Regions from separate parts of the Micromonospora chersina genome, predicted to be linked through region 2. Evidence: riboswitches for the same ligand, from Rfam matches in the RefSeq annotation. Region 2 holds a riboswitch; each other region holds the start of a gene.
What was found. Region 2 has a riboswitch for cyclic di-AMP ahead of GA0070603_RS17100 (coiled-coil domain-containing protein). Riboswitches for the same ligand answer to the same signal wherever they lie in the genome.

Region 1 (5,765 bases), 460 kb from region 2:
CGAGGGTCGGGCGGTCTCCCGAGCCGAGGCCCGACCAGGGGACCTGGTCTTCTTCTTCAGCGACCTGCACCACATGGGCCTCTACCTGGGCAACAACATCATGGTGCACGCGCCCCGGACCGGAAAGCCGGTCCAGGTGTCCAGCATCAACACCATGCCGGTCGCCGGGTTCCGCAGGCCGTACTGATCCGCCCGCGCAGCACGAAGGCCCCCGGTCCACGCGGACCGGGGGCCTTCGTCGTCAGGTCGGTCAGGCGGGCGCGCCGACCGAGGCGGGCAGGACCTGGACGTCGTCGAGGTTCACGAACATCACGCGGTGGCCGAACTGGATCTGCACGTACCGGTTCTCGCCGCGGATCACCGTCCAGTCACCCGGCGCGGAGCCGTCGAAGGTGACCGCGCGGTAGTACTCGCCCGGCAGGACCCCGCCGACCGCGTACCGCTGGCCCGCCGAGAGGCTGTACTGCAGCGGGGAGATGGTCTGGTACGGAACCCCGGCCGGGTAGGCCGCCCGCTCGGGGTAGGCGCGCCCGTACACCGGGATGGTGGTCTTCCCGTCCCTGGGCGTCACCACGAAGCCGTTGGCCCACTTGGCCGTCGGCGCGGAGGCCGGGTTGTAGAACCAGGCCTTCTGGTTGAGGTACCAGATCGCGGTCCAGTCGCCCTGGATGTCCGCGAGGGCGTACGTCTGGCCGGCCGAGGCGCGGGCGCCGTGGTCGGAGATGTACATGGTGTCCGGCGTGCCGTTCGGCCGCAGACCGAGGTCGTTGACCAGCGGGGCGGTCGCGCTCGGCGCCGTACGGAGGATGACCGCCGAGGAGCCGCGCAGCGGGCACGGCGCGGCCGGCGGCGTGGGCTTCGGCACGCCCGGCGGCTGCTGGTTGCAACCGGTGAAGGCGGGCTGGTTGGTGGCGAAGTCCGGGTCGATGGTGACCAGGCCGGTGTGCGGCGTGCCGGTGGAGTGGAATGGCGCCTTCATGAGGTCGAAGTAGTGCGACCAGTCCCAGTACGGGCCCGGGTCCCAGTGCATCCCGGCCACGGTGCCGGCGGTGGTGCCGGGCACGTTGTCGTGGCCGATGATGTGCTGCCGGTCCAGCGGGATCTGGAAGCGCAGGGCCAGGTGACGGACCAGCTTGGCCGACGCCCGGTACATCGCCTCGGTGTACCAGGTGCCGTGACCCGCGAAGCCCTCGTGCTCCAGGCCGATGGACTTGGCGTTGACGTACCAGTTGCCGGCGTGCCAGCCGACGTCCTTGGCCTTGATGTGCTGGGCGACGTAGCCGTCCACCGAGCGCAGCGTGTAGTGCCAGCCCAGGTAGTCGGCACGCTTCACCAGGTCGACACTCGGGCGGAAGTAGCCCTCGGTGTCGTGGATGACGATGTACTCGATCTTCTGCTGGGCCGGCCGGTTCCCGAGGTCGTGGTTGCCGTAGTCGCCCGGGTCCGCGCTGAGCTGCTCGTAGGGGGCGGGGATCCACTCACAGGCCAGCCGGACCGGGCACTCCAGGCCGTCCGGCCGCTCGGCGCGGCGCAGCCCCAGCTTGTGCAGCCCGGACTGGTCCGGCGTCACAGTGGTGGCGGCCAGGGTCACCCGCTGGCCGTCGTCGGTGGTCCGGGTCGCGCCGAGGCCGAGCTGGTCGTAGACCTCGTCGGCGAAGGCCGCCGCCGCGTCCTCGGTGTCCGCGCCGGAGTAGCGGGCCACCGCGCCGTACCAGGCCGCCGGGTCGGTGCCGGCGCCGACCGGCGCACCCAGGTCCTTCTGGTACGAGGCCAGCAGCGCCGCCCCGCCCCGGATGTTCGCGGCCGCGTCGGTGCGCAGCGTCTCCTCGGCGAGGCCGGTGAGCGCCGCGGCGGCGTCGACCGTCTGCAGGGACGCCTGCGGCAGCACGTCCTCCGCCGGCGCCGACGCGATGGCCGGGTCGAGGGTGAGCGGGCGCGAGTCGTCGCCCCGCGGGTCCTCGTCCTCGTCGACGTGGCCGCTGGCCGGCGTCGAGAGGACGTGCTGGGCGTCGGTGAGATGCATCGGGCCGTAGCCGCCGCTGGTGCTCGGCTGGCCCGGGTGGGTGTCCCAACGCGATTCCAGGTACGAGACGCCGAGCAGGACGCTCTGCGGCACGCCGTACTCCGCCGCGGCGGCGGCGTACTGCTCCTGGCGGTCGGTGGCGGGTTGGGTGAGCGGTTCCGCGGCCACCGGACCGGTGGCCACAAGCGCGGTGGCCGCCGCGACGGCGGCTGCCAGCAGCATCCGTCTGCCCGACGGCGGGGGTGAGAGGTGCATCGAACCTCCAGACAGGGATGGGGGTCACTGCGTCCTCACCCTCGCCCCGCACACCCCCCAGGTCAATACCTTTCCGACAGGTAATCTGCCGTGAAAAAAACCTTCGGGTACGGAGTGTCACGGCGACTTGGGTTGCGGATCGGTAACGGTCATCTCTACTCTGGTCAATCGTCGGCCGCCAGTTTCACCGTCCAACCCGGGTGGTGACGGTCCGACACCGCCGAGTCGCCTCCGGGCGAGCCGGGGACCCAGGTACCTGGGGTGAATCCGCAGCCACTGCGGTAGGGCGGCTCCCTTCCCGCCCGAACCCGTCAGCTAACTCGGTAGGCGGGCACGAAGAAGGAGTACGGAAGCCCGGTGGCACACCATGCCCCGCGGCCACCGTCGGGCCGGTCGGTCGACCGGTCGACGGCTGCGCCGCGTTCCCGCTGGTCCCGCTTCACCACCGTCCTCGCCGCCCTGGCCGGCACCGCCGTCGTCCTGACCGGCGGCGCCACGGCGGCCCACGCCGAACCGTCGGTCACCGAGATCGAGCGCCAGATCGACCAGGACTGGAACAAGCTCGAACCGATCATCGAACAGGTCAACGCCACCCGCGAGCAGCTCGCCGCCAAGCGCAAGCAGGCCGACGCGCTCGCCAAGCAGATCGCCCCGCTCCAGGCCCGGGTGGACGCCGCACTCGGCCAGGTGGGCGGCCTCGCCGCCGACGCGTACAAGGGCGACAACAACCTCTCCACCGTCAACGCGCTGCTGGGCAGCCGCTCCCCGAGTGAGCTGGTGGACGGCCTCGCACTGCTCGACCGCTTCGCGAACCGCCAGCAGGCGCAGGTGCGGACCGTCGCCGAGCTGCGCGACCAGCTGGCCGCCAAGAAGCAGCCGCTGGACCAGATGATCGGCGAGCTGGCACGCACCGAGGCGCAGCTCGCGGCGAAGAAGAAGCAGATCGACGCCGAGATCGTCAAGCTCCAGAAGCTCCGGCTCAAGGTCTACGGCAGCGGCGGTGGCGGTCCGCTGCGCCCGGCCCCCTGCCCCGCCGGCTACCCCGGTGGCCCGGCCGGCGTCGCGGTCAAGTTCGCCTGTGCCCAGATCGGCAAGATCTACGTCTGGGGCGCCGCCGGCCCGGATCACTACGACTGCTCCGGCCTCACCATGGCGGCCTGGGCCAAGGCCGGCGTCTCGCTGCCGCACAACGCGCGGCAGCAGCACGACGTGACCAGGCGGGTGAGCCGGAGCGAGCTGCGTGCCGGCGACCTCGTCTTCTACTACAGCGACCTGCACCACGTCGCCATGTACGTCGGTGACGGCTGGGTGGTGCACGCCTCCCAGTCCGGTAAGCCGATCACGATGAAGCGCGTCGACGACGGCCAGATCAACAGCTACGGTCGCCCGGGCTGATGTGCAAGGAGGGGCCCCTTCTTAACGCCTCCGGTATAGGAAGGGACCCCTCCTAACAGCCGGTCGATGAGTCAGCGGGTCGGCCAGGTGCGCCAGTTCTGCCAGGACCGGCTCGGGGTGGGGCCGCGCTGGCCCTGGTAGCGGGAGCCGTAGACGGCCGAGCCGTACGGGTGCTCGGCCGGCGAGGAGAGCCGGAAGATGCAGAGCTGGCCGATCTTCATGCCCGGCCAGAGCGTGATCGGCAGGTTCGCCACGTTGGACAGCTCCAGCGTGACGTGGCCGGAGAAGCCCGGGTCGATGAAGCCGGCCGTGGAGTGGGTCAGCAGGCCGAGCCGGCCCAGGCTGGACTTGCCCTCCAGGCGCCCGGCGAGCTGGTCGCCGAGCGAGATCACCTCCAGTGTGGAGGCGAGCACGAACTCGCCCGGGTGCAGCACGAACGGCTGGCCCTCGGCCACCTCCACCATCGAGGTGAGGTCGTCCTGTTGCACGGACGGGTCGATGTGCGTGTAGAGATGGTTGTTGAAGACCCGGAACAGCCGGTCCAGACGTACGTCGATGCTGGACGGTTGCACCAGCGTGGGCTCGAAGGGCTCCAGCGCGAGCGTGCCCGCCTTGATCTCGGAGACCAGGTCGCGGTCGGAGAGCAGCATCGGAACACCATAGCGACCGGTACGGGTGACCTGCGTGTCGGACTACATCTTCGTACACCTGTTCGATAGAATGTCCGCATGGCTTCCTGGTCCGAATTCGCCGCCGACGAGCCCCGCCTCGCCGACGAGATCCGCCTCCTGTTGCAGCAGTACGGGCCGGGTTTCGGCTACCTCGCCACGGTCCGCGCCGACGGCGGCCCGCGGGTGCACCCGGTCTCCCCGGTCATCACCGACGACGGGCTCTGGTGCTTCGTCATCGACTCGCCCAAGCGCCGCGACCTCGAACGTGACGGCCGCTTCGCGCTGCACTCCTTCCCGCCGGAGGAGAGCGACGACGAGGCCTACGTGGCCGGCCGGGCCCGCCCCGTGACCGACCCGGCGACCGTGGCCCGGGTGGCCCGGATCGGCCGGGCCGCGCCGCAGGGCGACTGGCGGCTGTTCGAGTTCACCGTCGACGTGGCGATGCTGACCCGGCGCGACCAGGTGACGCGGCCCGGCGGCGGCCGGCCCGAGGTGCGCGTCTGGCTCGACCCGGGGGCCGGCGCCGCGGCTCGGCGTGACCCGCTCGCCCCCGAGGGCCGGCGCGGCCGGCACGGCTTCGACACCCGCCGCCCGGCGGCCTGAACCCGCACGGAAAACCGGTGCCGGTCCCGTCCGAGGACGGGACCGGCACCGGCGTGTGGTGCGGGACGGTCAGGCCGCGCGGTAGGCGTTCCACGCGGTCAGCATGCGGCTCGCCTGACCAGGGGTGAACTGGTACATGCACGAGTCGTAGGTGTAGTCCATGAAGTTGGTGATCGGGTCCAGGCCGGCGGTGGTGCAGGTGTCGCGGCCGGTCGGGCACTCGAAGGCCGGCGAGGCCTCGGCCGGGGTGTCGGAGACGCTGTCGCCCGAGCCCGAGCAGCCACCCTGGAAGGTGTGGTAGAGGTTCAGCCAGTGGCCGACCTCGTGGGTGCCGGTGTCGCCCTGGTTGTAGTTGGTCGCCGTGCCGCCCGGCAGCGACTCGCTCAGCGCGACCACGCCGTCCATGCTGCTCAGCTTGCGCTGCGGGAAGGTGGCCCAGCCGAGCAGGTCGTCGCTCAGCTCGCCCAGGTAGAGGTTGAGCGTGTTCTTGCCGCCCTCACGCAGCGAGGTCTTCATCGAGCGCTCGGCCGAGGAACCCTGCACGATCGGGTACCAGGCGGCGTTGGTGACGTGGTGCACCTTGGTGAGCTGGAAGCTGAAGGCGGTCGGGGCGCCGCCGGTGGCACCGGCGTACGCCTTGTTCAACACGTCGATCTGCTGGGTCACCATCGAGTCCGGGATGTTGCCGCCGGCCCGGGTGCTGTCCCGCTGGATGACGTGGACGACGACGGGGATGGTCACCGTGGCGAGCGTGGTGGCCCCGGCGCCGGCGCGGAAGTTCGCCCGCTCCCGCAGCGCCGCGGCCAGGTCGGCGTCGC
Region 2 (5,765 bases):
CGACCCCGTACGCCGTGCCGAACACCGCCGCGAGGCCGAGGGCGAAGCCGCTCAGTTTCGTCGCCGTGTTCATCGTGGTACCTCGGTTTCTACGGGTCTTCCGGACCCGTCACGCCCCGACGAGGTCGTAACCGGCCTCGTCCACGGCGGCGCGGACGGTGTCCGTGTCCAACGGGCTCTCACTGGTGACGGTGACCCGGCCGGAGGCCAGGTCGACCTGGACGTCGGTGACGCCCGGCAGCGCGCTCACCTCGGTGCTGACCGAGTTGACGCAGTGCCCGCAGGTCATGCCCTGCACCTGGTACGTGGTGGTGACCATCGCGCATCTCCCCTTCCTGCCACCTCCGATCCTATACCCCCAGGGGGTAAGCGGAAGGGAGACGGCTGCCACTTTTCGTACCGTTACCCGGTGGGGGTATCGGCCACGAACAGGACCGTACCATACCCCCGAGGGGTACGCTATCCTTGATGTCATGACCGCACCGACGACCCCGACCCGGGGCTACACCGCCAGCAAGGACCAGCTGCTCGCGCGGCTCCGCCGCATCGAGGGCCAGGTCCGCGGCATCGAGAAGATGGTCGAGGACGACCGCTACTGCATCGACGTGCTGACCCAGATCTCCGCCATCCAGGCCGCGCTGGACAAGGTCGGCCTCGGCCTGCTGGACGGGCACGCCCGGCACTGCATGCACGAGGGCGCCGCCGAGGGCCGCGCCGACGAGATGGCCACCGAGATGATGGCCGCCGTCGGCCGCCTCATGAAGCGCGGCTGACCGGGCCGGGTGCCCCGCCACCGGCGAGGCACCCGACACGTGGCTCAGAGCCGGTCGAGCATCTTCCTCATGGCGTCGATCTCGCCCTGCTGGGCGGTGACGATCTGCCGGGCCAGCGCCGTGGCGTCCGGGTGGGCGCCGCGGGTGATCTCCTCCCTCGCCATGGTGATGGCGCCCTCATGGTGGGCGATCATCATGGTGAGGAACTGCCTGTCGAAGTCGGTGCCCGACGCCGCCCTCAGCTTCGCCAGGTCGGCCTCGGACATCATCCCGGGCATGCCGTGGTCCATCCCCGGCATCCCGTGCCCGGCGCTCATCGAGGGCGCCGGCCGGCCCCACGCGGCGAGCCAGCCGCGCATGGTGGCGATCTCCGGCCCCTGGGCCGCCCTGATCTGCCCGGCCAGCTTCCTCACCTCCGGGTCGGCCGCCCGGGTCTCCGCCAGCTCGGACATCTCCACGGCCTGCTGGTGGTGCGGGATCATCATCTGGGCGAACATCACGTCGGCGGCGTCGAACGAGGCCGAGGCGCCCGCGGCGGGCGTGGCGGTGCCGGCCGCGCCCGGCATGTCGTGGCCGGCCGTCGGATCGTCGCCACAGGCGGCCAGGGCCAGAGCGACGGTGACGCTCGCGCCGGCCAGAGCGGCGCGGCGCGCGATGGTACGAGTGAACACGAGTGTGCCTTTCGAGTGTCGGAACGTACGCAGCGGACGGCGGACGCGGGGCACCGGTGGTCCGGTCCCCTCGCGTCGAGGCGTCCTATCTGCGCAGCACCGACGTCGTCGCCAGGCGCAGCCCGAAGGCCCGGGGCGGCGGGGCGCGCGGGCCGGCGGGGTGCCGGAGCGGGCCGCCGGCCGCCGCGACGGCGGACCGTGACCCGGTCCGCAGCAGCACGACGACCAGCAGCGCGACGGCGAACGCGCCGAGCACCGCCAGGCAGACGCTCCACCCGGACGGATCCGCGCCCGGGTCGCCCGGCGGCAGGGCGCGTGCGGTGCAGCGGTCGCCCTCGCAGTCCGCCACCATGGCGAGCGCTGCGGAGTGCCCGGCCGGATGCCCCGCCGGCTGTCCGGACGGGGAGTGCGCGCCGTGGCCCAGGGTGTGCATGGCGGTCAGCCCGACAAGCGTGCAGACGAGCAGCAGGAGCCGGACCCACCGTCCGGTCGCCGCCGTGCCCGCCATGCCACCACGGTAACCGGCCGCTCGGGTACGCCCCGGGGGAACCGCCGCGGCACCGTGTCCCGGGGCGTCTCCGACCCGCCTGGCTACCATTCCGGGGCGACGACCCGGCCGCGCCCGTCCCGCGGCGCACCGGCCGGTCCGGCGAACCGGCCGGCCCGGAGACACGAATCCCGTTGCGAATCGTTGGGAGAGACGCCATGGGCGCCGACCACACCCGTCCCGCTCCGTCGGCCCCACCGGGGGTACGGCGGATCCTGGTCGCCACGGTGGTGCCGCTCTTCCTGATCACCGTGGTGGCCGCGCTGGTGCTCTGGCCCCGGCAGGACCGGGAAGCGGCGGACGCCCCGGCACTGCCCCGCTACCACGGCACGGTGACCCGGGTGGTGACCGTGCCCTGCCCGCCGACCCCGGAGGCGCCGGAGGGGAGCCCCGGCGGTTCGGCCGGGCCGTGCGGGACGGTGACCGTCGCCGCCGAGCAGGGCCCGGACGCCGGGCGGCAGGTCGAGACTCCGGTGCCCTCCGGCCCGGGCGCGCCCCGGGTCGAGGTCGGCGACGAGGTGATCCTGGTCGAGCTGATCGACCCGGCCGACCCGGCGGTGAAGAGCTACAACATCGCCGAGCACCAGCGAGGCACGCCGCTGGTCTGGCTGGCGGTGCTCTTCGCCGTGGCGATCGTGGCGTTCGGCAGGTGGCGCGGGCTGGCCGCGCTCGGCGGGCTGGTGGCGAGTTTCGCCATCCTGCTCGGCTTCGTGCTGCCCGGGATCGGCGCCGGCCAGCCGCCGCTGCTCGTGGCGATCGTGGGCGCCGCGCTGATCATGTTCGTGGTGCTCTACCTGACGCACGGGGTCACCGCGCAGACCTCGGTGGCCGTGCTCGGCACGCTCGGCAGCCTGGTGCTGACAGGTGTGCTCGGCACCCTGGCCACGGCCGCCACCCACCTCACCGGATTCGGCAGCGAGGACGCGACCACCCTGTCGATGTTCCAGGGCGACGTCGACCTGCACGGCCTGCTGCTCGCCGGCATCGTCATCGGCTCGCTGGGCGTGCTGGACGACGTCACGGTCACCCAGGCGGCCACTGTCACCGAGTTGGCCCACGCCAACCCGGCGCTGTCCCGCCGGCACCTCTACCGGGCGGCCACCCGGGTGGGCCGCGCGCACATCGCCTCCACCGTCAACACCATCGTGCTGGCGTACGCGGGCGCCTCGCTGCCGCTGCTGCTCCTGCTCGTCGCCGACTCCCGGCCGGTGAGCCAGATCCTGACGAGCGAGTTCCTGGCCCAGGAGATCGTCCGCAGCGCGGTGGCCACGCTCGGCCTGATCGCCGCCGTACCGCTGACCACCGGACTGGCCGCGGTGGTCACCACCGCCGGGCGGCGCGGGACCACCGAGGGCCCGGCCGACCCTCCCGCGCCCCGGCCGCCGGCCGGGCGGGACGAGGCGCTGGAGGCGCTCGGCGGGGCGCCCGGGCAGCGGGCCGGCGGGTGGCCCGGCGGCGACAGGAACACGGAGGCCGCATGGTGACACTCCGCAGCGTGATGACGGATTCCAAACGCGATCCTGGTCACGCACGGCGAGGACGAATTCTCGCTATTGGTCGGCTTCCGGACGTAGAACACCGGGAGGACTCTCGGGTAACCTCGCTGCCGGTCACCGCCGAAGGCGCGCACCGGCGCCAGCGGTGCCGCCGCCCAATCGCCCGCGGGCGAGCCGGGGAACCAGGTACATGGGGTGAATCCGCGCGAGCGGTAGGGGCCACTTCCGTCCCGAACCCGTCAGCTAACCCGGTCGGCGGCCGACGGAAGGGAACACTGTGACGGCACCCCTGCGGCGCTGGCTGACCCCCGTGGTGGCCGTCGTGGCCGCGCTCACCGTGCTGGTGGGGCCGACCCCGGCGACGGCCGCTCCGAGCACCCCCACCCCCTCGGGGCACTCCGAGGACGACGACGACCCCCTCATCACCGAGGCCATCGACGCCGCCAACCGGGCCTACCTCCAGGCCAAGGCGAAGCTGGACAAGTCGCGCAAGCGCCAGCTCCAGCTCGCCCTCGAGGTGAAGGCCGCGCAGAGCGAATTCGACGCGCTCAGCCCGCAGGTGGCCCAGATGGCCGCGCAGTCCTACCGCACCGGCCGGATGGGCGCCATGGCCATGCTGCTGGACAGCAGCACGCCCGACTCGTTCGTCCGGCGGGCGGCCGCCCTCGACGAGCTGAACCTGATGAACGCGCAGAAGCTCGCCGCCATCAACGCCGCGAAGAACCGCGCCGAGCAGGCCAAGATCGCGCTCGACATCGAGGTGCGCGAGCAGGAGAAGCAGAAGAACGCGATGGCCCGCGAGAAGGCCGAGACGGAGAAGGCGCTGCAACTGGTCGGCGGCATCGGCTTCACCGGCGGCCTGGTCTCGGCCACCTCACCGGTCGCCCGGGTCGGCCCCGGCCGGACCGCCGACGGCGACTGGAAGCCGGAGTCGTGCAGCGAGAACGACCCGACCACCTCGGGCTGCATCACCCCGCGCACACTGCACGCGTACAAGGAGGTGAAGCGGGCCGGCTTCAACCGCTTCGTGGGCTGCTACCGCCCGGGCGGGCCGTGGGAGCACCCCAAGGGCCGCGCCTGCGACTGGTCGCTCCAGAACAGCGGCTTCTCCCCGTGGCGGACCAAGGACCAGCGGATGTACGGCAACAACGTCGCCGCCTTCCTCATCCGCAACGCCGACCGGCTCGGCATCTACTACGTGATCTGGAACCGGCAGATCTGGTTCCCGGCCACCGGCTGGAAGTCCTACAGCGGACCCTCCAACCACACCGACCACGTGCACATGTCGCTGCTCTGACGACGTACGCCGAGAGGGGCCGGTCCGCGATGCGGGCCGGCCCCTCGACGTTCGGCGGATCGTTCAGCCGGCGAGCGCCGGGTCGGCGGGCGCGGCCGGGGCCGGCACCGGCGTGACCGGCGCGGTGGCCGGAATCTGGGCCACGATGCGCGCCTCGCCGGCGCTCAGCCGGTACGCCATGCCGACGATCGTGCACGCGCCGGCGTCCACCCGCTCGGCCAGCACGGCGGACCGGGCCACCAGGGCCTCGACGGTCTGCGCGATGTGGATGTCGATGATGGCGTCCAGGTCCTCCACGCCGTCCCGGCCGGCCCGGAGCAGGCTGGGCGCGACGGCGTCCACCACGGCGCCGAGGTGCCCGGCCGGCGAGGTGCCGGTGCGGACCGCCTCGCGGGCGGCCTGGACCGCGCCGCACGAGTCGTGGCCGAGCACCACCACGAGCGGGGTGCCCAGCACGGTCACCGCGTACTCGACGCTGCCGAGCACCTCGGGGCCGGCGGTGTGCCCGGCGGTGCGGACCACGAAGAGGTCACCGAGGCCGCGGTCGAAGATGATCTCGGCGGCGAGCCGGGAGTCGGAGCAGCCGACGATCACCGCGAACGGGTGCTGCCCGTCGGCGACCGCCGCCCGGTGTCCGGCGTCCTGGTTCGGATGACGCGGGACACCGGTGACGAACCGCCGGTTACCGGCCTGGAGTTCGGCGAGCGCCTGTTCGGGAGTGGTCGGCGGCATCCATCCTCACCTCGTCCTCGGGCGAAAAAGACCTGGTCAGCCGGCCGGCGACGGAGGCGGCCTCGGGACCAACCGTCACACGCAGTCCAAGGTACGTCAAGATTTACGTGATACGCGTTTCATACGTTGCGCCGCCCTTGACGGCGGCCCGGAACCCGGCCTCGCCCCGCACGCACGGACCGGGGCAGAACCGAGAGGCGCGGGAAAGGGCCATACCATGACGACCATGGCGACGACACCAGGCGAGAA
Region 3 (5,765 bases), 3.2 Mb from region 2:
GGTCGTCTACACGCTCGGCGCCACGCCGGCGCTGGCCTGGGAGACCACGGTGCGCGGCACCGACGCCGAGGGGCCGAGCCGGCTCACCGTCGACGTCGACGCCCTCACGGGGGCCGTGCTGCGCAAGCAGGAGCGCATCGTGCACGGCACCGGCACCGGGGCGTGGAACGGGCCCAGCCCGCTGACCCTGAACACCACCCTGTCGGGCAGCACGTACTCCATGAAGGACCCGACGGTCACCAACCTGAGCTGCCAGGACGCCGCCACCAACACGACGTTCAGCGGCTCGGACGACGTCTGGGGCAACGGCACCGCCACCAACAAGGAGACGGGCTGCGTCGACGCACTGTTCGCGGCGCAGACCGAGCACAAGATGCTCGCGCAGTGGCTGGGCCGCAACGGCGCCGACGGCAACGGCGGCTACTGGCCGATCCGGGTGGGCCTGAACGACCAGAACGCCTACTACGACGGCACCCAGGTCCAGATCGGCAAGAACACCTCGGGTCAGTGGATCGGCTCGCTCGACGTGGTGGCCCACGAGATCGGCCACGGCATCGACGACCACACCCCGGGTGGCATCTCCGGCGCGGGCACCCAGGAGTTCGTCGCCGACACCTTCGGCGCGGCCACCGAGTGGTTCGCCAACGAGCCGTCCACCTACGACGCTCCCGACTTCCTGGTCGGCGAGAAGATCAACCTGGTGGGCAGCGGCCCGATCCGCAACATGTACAACCCGTCGGCGCTGGGCGACCCGAACTGCTACTCCAGCAGCATCCCCAGCACCGAGGTGCACGCCGCGGCCGGCCCGGGCAACCACTGGTTCTACCTGCTGGCCAACGGCAGCAGCCCGACCAACGGCCAGCCGGCCAGCTCCACCTGCAACGGCAGCAGCGTGACCGGTCTGGGCATCCAGAAGGCCATGAAGATCATGTACAACGCGATGCTGCTGAAGACCTCGTCCTCGTCGTACCTGAAGTACCGGGTCTGGACGCTGCAGGCGGCGAAGAACCTCTACCCGACCAGCTGCACCGAGTTCAACGCGGTCAAGGCCGCCTGGAACGCGATCAGCGTGCCGGCGCAGACCGGTGAGGCGACCTGCACCGGCAGCACCCCGACGCCGACCGCCACGACCACCCCGCCGTCGGGCAGCTGCACCGGCCAGAAGCTGGCCAACCCCGGCTTCGAGTCCGGCAACGTGAGCTGGACCGCCAGCTCCGGCGTCATCACGAACGACACCGCCCAGGCCGCGCACGGCGGCTCCTACAAGGCGTGGCTCGACGGCTACGGCACGACGCACACCGACACGCTCTCGCAGTCGGTGACGATTCCGGCCGGCTGCCGGGCGACGCTGAGCTTCTGGCTGCACATCGACAGCGCGGAGTCGACCACGACCACCGCCTACGACAAGCTGACCGTGAAGGCGGGCAGCACCACCCTGGCCACCTACTCCAACCTCAACAAGGCCACCGGCTACGTGCAGCGGTCCTTCGACATCTCGTCGCTGGCCGGCACCACCGCCACCATCTCCTTCAGCGGCGTGGAGGACAGCTCCCTGCAGACCTCCTTCGTCGTCGACGACACCGCGGTCACCCTGAGCTGATCGCAGCGGAGCGGCCGGTCGTCGTCCTCCCGACGGCCGGCCGCTTCGTCGTTCCCGCGGCAGGTCGCCGGCCGGGGCGCACCGGCCGGACGCCGGTCAGGCCGGGCGGGCCGCGCCGGAGCCGGCGCCGTCGCGGCGGATCCGGGCCGCGACGCCCTCCATGGCCCGACCGAATCGCTCCATGTCCCGCGCGGACTGCTCGGGCAGGCCGCCGAGCCGCGCGGCGAGGGCGTCCACGTCCGCCTGGGCCGAGGCGCTGACCCGGGCGTCCAGCTCGGTGAGGGCGGCGTTCACGGCCGACACCAGGTGCCCGCAGAGGGCCTCGACGGACTCCCCGGCCAACGCGGGGTCGACGGTGACGGACTCCAGCCGGCCACCCTGGACGGCGACGGCACGGACCCGGCCGCCGGCCGCGGCGCCCTCGGCCCGGAGCAGCTCGCCCGGCGCGCCGTCGGGGTGCTCGGCGGCCCGGGACCGCATCGCGGAGAGCGCCTGTTGGGTCCTGGTCAGCAGCTCGTCGAGGCTCGCGGCCGCGGAGAACGGGTCGTTGGTCATATCCGCGCTTTCTTCACGTCTTTCCGAGCACCGTGACGATAGCAACCACCCCCGACGCGGGCGCCGGTGAGCCCGCCCGAACCCGGTCCGACACGAACGCCCGGCCGGGATCCCCGGCCGGGCGTTCGTGGTGCGGTGGACCGGCCCGCACGGGGCCGTTCCGGTGGGGTCTCAGCGCAGGCGCAGCTTCTGGCCCGGGAAGATCAGGCCGGGGTTCGCGCCCACCACGTCCTTGTTGCGCTCGTAGAGGGCCTGCCAACCGCCGGCCACGTTCTTCGCGTCGGCGATCTCGGAGAGGGTGTCTCCGGACCGGACGACGTAGCTGCCGGCGCCGCTCGTGCCCGGCGTGCCACGCCGCTCGCTTCGGACGGTCGGCCGGTCGGCGCGCGACTTCCGCTCCGTGGTGGCCTTCTTGGCGGACTTCGTCGAGCCCGAGTCCTTGCTGGCGTACCTCTTGGTGGAGCCGCCCTTCTTGCCGCAGACCGGCCAGGCGCCGATGCCCTGCCCGTCGAGGACCTTCTCGGCGATGGCGATCTGCTCGCTGCGGCTGGCCAGGTCGGCGCGGCTGGCGTACTTCTGGCCGCCGTAGCCGTTCCAGGTGCTCCGGGAGAACTGGAGCCCGCCGTAGTAGCCGTTGCCGGTGTTGATGTGCCAGTTGCCGCCGGACTCGCACTGGGCGACGGCGTCCCAGTTGACGCCGGCGGCGCTGGCCGGGGCGGCCGGGCCGAGAAGGGCGGCGGCGCCGGTGGCGGCGCCGACGACGAGCGCCCCGACGGCGGTGCGACGCTGCGCGGTCCGTCGGTGACGGGCGACGTGTTCACTTGCCATGTGGGTTTCCTCCACGCCGACGAGGTGAGCTGTCGGGTTCGGGCCGAGGAGCCCGGCCGCCGGTGGCGGCTTCACCCCGAGGTGTCGTGCACCGAGGAACGTGGTTCCCCCGCTCCCGCCTGAGGTCCAGGTACCACCGGGCCGGCGGCGGGATTAGGCGTTGCCGGCCCGTGGTGTCCGCGATCGCGAACGGAATCGACGTTAGGAACGTTTTGCGACGAACGCCCACTTCTTGTGAGGTTCTTCACCCGGCCGGGCGAAGGTCGCCCCGTTCGAGTTGCGCACCGTCCGAAGGGGGCTTATTGAGGGGCGGCTCAGTAGGTCAGGCCGTATCCCTGCGGGAAGAGCGGGACCTGACCGTCGCCCGCGTTGATGGGCTGCTGGCTGACCGAGTTCATCCAGGTCATCGGCAGTTTGCCGGTCGGCGCGTACCCGCCGAAGAGGACGTCGGCCACGCCGCCGCCCTCGGTGCCGGGCAGCCAGGACGCCAGCAGCGCGTTCCACCGTGGCAGCTCGGCGGCCACGTCCAGCGGCCGGCCGCTGACCAGCACCACGATCACCGGCACGCCCGAGTTGCGCAGCGTCGTGATGGTACGCAGGTCGTCGCGGTCCAGGCTCATGCTGCCGGTGCGGTCGCCCTGGCCCTCGGCGTACGGTGTCTCGCCGACCACCGCGATCGCCGCCCGGTAGGTCCTGTCGATGCCGGTGCCGCGCTGGTTGTACGTGACAGTCGTGGTCGGACCGGCGGCCGCCCGGATGCCCTGGAGGATGGTGGTGCCGGGCGTGACGGCGCCGGACGAGCCCTGCCAGGAGATGGTCCACCCGCCGCTCTGGTTGCCGATGTTGTCGGCGTTCTTCCCGGCCACGAAGATCTTGTTGTTGTCCCGGGCCAGCGGGAGCACGCCGCCGTCGTTCTTGAGCAGCACCTGGGACTGCCGCACGGCCTGGCGGGCCAGCGCGCGGTGCGCCGCGCCGCCCACCGTCGAGGTCCTGCTCCGGTCGGTGTACGGCCGCTCGAAGAGGCCCAGCTCGAACTTCTTCGTGAGGATCCGCCGGTTGGCGTCGTCGATCCGGCTCATCGGCACATGCCCGTTCTGTACCTCGGCCCGCAGCGTGCTGAGGAAGGTCTTCCAGGCCGTCGGCACCATCACCATGTCGATGCCGGCGTTGACGGCGGCGCTCACCTCGGCGGCCGTGAACCCGCTGGCGCCGTCGATCTGGTCGATGCCGTTCCAGTCGGACACCACGAAGCCGGAGAAGCCCAACTCCCCCTTCAGGACGTCGGTGATCAGGTAGCGGTGGCCGTGCAGCTTCACCCCGTTCCAGCTGCTGTAGGAGATCATCACCGAGCCCACGCCGCGCTGCACCGCGGCCTGGAACGGCGGCAGGTGGATGGCCCGCAGGTCGGCCTCGCTGAGCTGGGTGTCGCCCTGGTCGTCGCCGCCGGTGGTGCCGCCGTCGCCCACGTAGTGCTTGGCGGTGGCGAGCACCGACGTGGGCCCGCCCAGGGTGGTGCCCTGGAGGCCGGTGACCAGGGTGGACAGGCTCGACGGCAGGTCCGGCGTCTCCCCGAACGACTCGTAGGTGCGGCCCCACCGGTCGTTGCGGGCCACGCAGAGGCAGGGGGCGAAGTTCCAGTCCACACCGGTGCCGGTGATCTCCTCGGCGACGGCCTGGCCGATCTGCTGGACCAGCGCCGGGTCACGCGTCGCACCGAGGCCGATGTTGTGCGGGAAGATGGTCGCCCCGTACACGTTGTTGTGCCCGTGCACGGCGTCGACGCCGTAGATCATCGGGATGCCGAGCGGGGTGGCCAGGGCGGCGCGCTGGAAGCCGTCGTACATGTCGGCCCAGGACGTGGCGGTGTTCGGCGTGGGCGCGGAGCCGCCGCCCGAGAGGACCGAGCCGAGCCGGTACGTGGTGAGGTCGCTCGCGGTGACCGAGCCGCGCTCCGCCTGGGTCATCTGGCCGAGCTTCTCGTCGAGGGTCATCCGGGCGAGCAGGTCGGCGACGCGGGTGGCGACGGGCAGCGTCGGGTCCTGGTACGGCAGGCCGGCCGCGGTGGCCGGGGCGGGCGCGGCCAGGGCGGTGACCGCGACGAGCAGGAGGGCGAGGGCGAGCGGACGGGGGCGGTGGTGGTGACGGATCACGGGTCGCTCCTTCCGGAGGAACGCTGGGGCCGTTCACCGGCACCCTATGCCCGTGAGCATCGACTGTGAACAATCCGTGCCGGTTCCGGAACCGCCGGGCGGGCGGGCGCCGGCGCGGGCTACCGTGGCAGGGTTCGCGCAAGATCGGCTAGAGGCGGCGAGGCATGAGCGACCACGGACACGAGCTGGCCTTCGGCGGCTTCCTCACCCCCTCGGCCGGGCGGCCGGAGCAGGTGGTGGCGCGCGCGAAGCTCTGCGAGCAGGTCGGCCTGGACCTGGTCACCTTCCAGGACCACCCCTACCAGCCGGGGTTCCTGGACACCTGGACGCTGATGTCGTTCGTGGCCGCCGCCACCAGCCGCATCACCCTCGCGGGGAACGTGCTCAACCTGCCGCTGCGGCAACCCGTGGTGCTCGCCCGCAGCGTGGCCAGCCTGGACCTGCTCACCGGCGGCCGGGTCGAGCTGGGCCTCGGCGCCGGCGCCTTCTGGGAGGCCATCGAGGCGGTCGGCGGCCGGCGGCTCTCCCCCGGCGCTGCCGTGGACGCCCTCGACGAGGCGATCCGCGTGATCCGCGAGGTCTGGGACACCGATCGGCGCGGCATGGTCCGCGTCGAGGGCGAGCACTACCGG

Region 1: linked by a shared signal. The riboswitch ahead of GA0070603_RS19390 (C40 family peptidase) and the one ahead of GA0070603_RS17100 (coiled-coil domain-containing protein) in region 2 are both predicted to bind cyclic di-AMP.
Region 3: linked by a shared signal. The riboswitch ahead of GA0070603_RS02035 (LysM peptidoglycan-binding domain-containing protein) and the one ahead of GA0070603_RS17100 (coiled-coil domain-containing protein) in region 2 are both predicted to bind cyclic di-AMP.

Annotation. Positions count from the first base shown of each region.
Region 1 is NZ_FMIB01000002.1:4,165,256-4,171,020, reverse strand. It holds gene GA0070603_RS19400 (C40 family peptidase) at 1-187, shown strand, start outside; gene GA0070603_RS19395 (N-acetylmuramoyl-L-alanine amidase) at 251-2,245, opposite strand; cyclic di-AMP (ydaO/yuaA leader) riboswitch at 2,487-2,624, shown strand; gene GA0070603_RS19390 (C40 family peptidase) at 2,636-3,673, shown strand; gene dcd (dCTP deaminase) at 3,745-4,323, opposite strand; gene GA0070603_RS19380 (pyridoxamine 5'-phosphate oxidase family protein) at 4,402-4,947, shown strand; gene GA0070603_RS19375 (zinc metalloprotease) at 5,017-5,765, opposite strand, start outside.
Region 2 is NZ_FMIB01000002.1:3,705,536-3,711,300, forward strand. It holds gene GA0070603_RS17070 (DUF8832 domain-containing protein) at 1-73, opposite strand, end outside; gene GA0070603_RS17075 (heavy-metal-associated domain-containing protein) at 110-319, opposite strand; gene GA0070603_RS17080 (metal-sensitive transcriptional regulator) at 474-773, shown strand; gene GA0070603_RS17085 (DUF305 domain-containing protein) at 818-1,444, opposite strand; gene GA0070603_RS17090 (DUF6153 family protein) at 1,530-1,952, opposite strand; gene GA0070603_RS17095 (YibE/F family protein) at 2,150-3,475, shown strand; cyclic di-AMP (ydaO/yuaA leader) riboswitch at 3,630-3,760, shown strand; gene GA0070603_RS17100 (coiled-coil domain-containing protein) at 3,765-4,784, shown strand; gene GA0070603_RS17105 (carbonic anhydrase) at 4,848-5,516, opposite strand; gene GA0070603_RS17110 (helix-turn-helix transcriptional regulator) at 5,734-5,765, shown strand, end outside.
Region 3 is NZ_FMIB01000002.1:466,672-472,436, reverse strand. It holds gene GA0070603_RS02045 (M4 family metallopeptidase) at 1-1,600, shown strand, start outside; gene GA0070603_RS02040 (YbaB/EbfC family nucleoid-associated protein) at 1,697-2,155, opposite strand; gene GA0070603_RS02035 (LysM peptidoglycan-binding domain-containing protein) at 2,327-2,983, opposite strand; cyclic di-AMP (ydaO/yuaA leader) riboswitch at 2,989-3,143, opposite strand; gene GA0070603_RS02030 (glycoside hydrolase family 3 protein) at 3,298-5,133, opposite strand; gene GA0070603_RS02025 (LLM class flavin-dependent oxidoreductase) at 5,298-5,765, shown strand, end outside.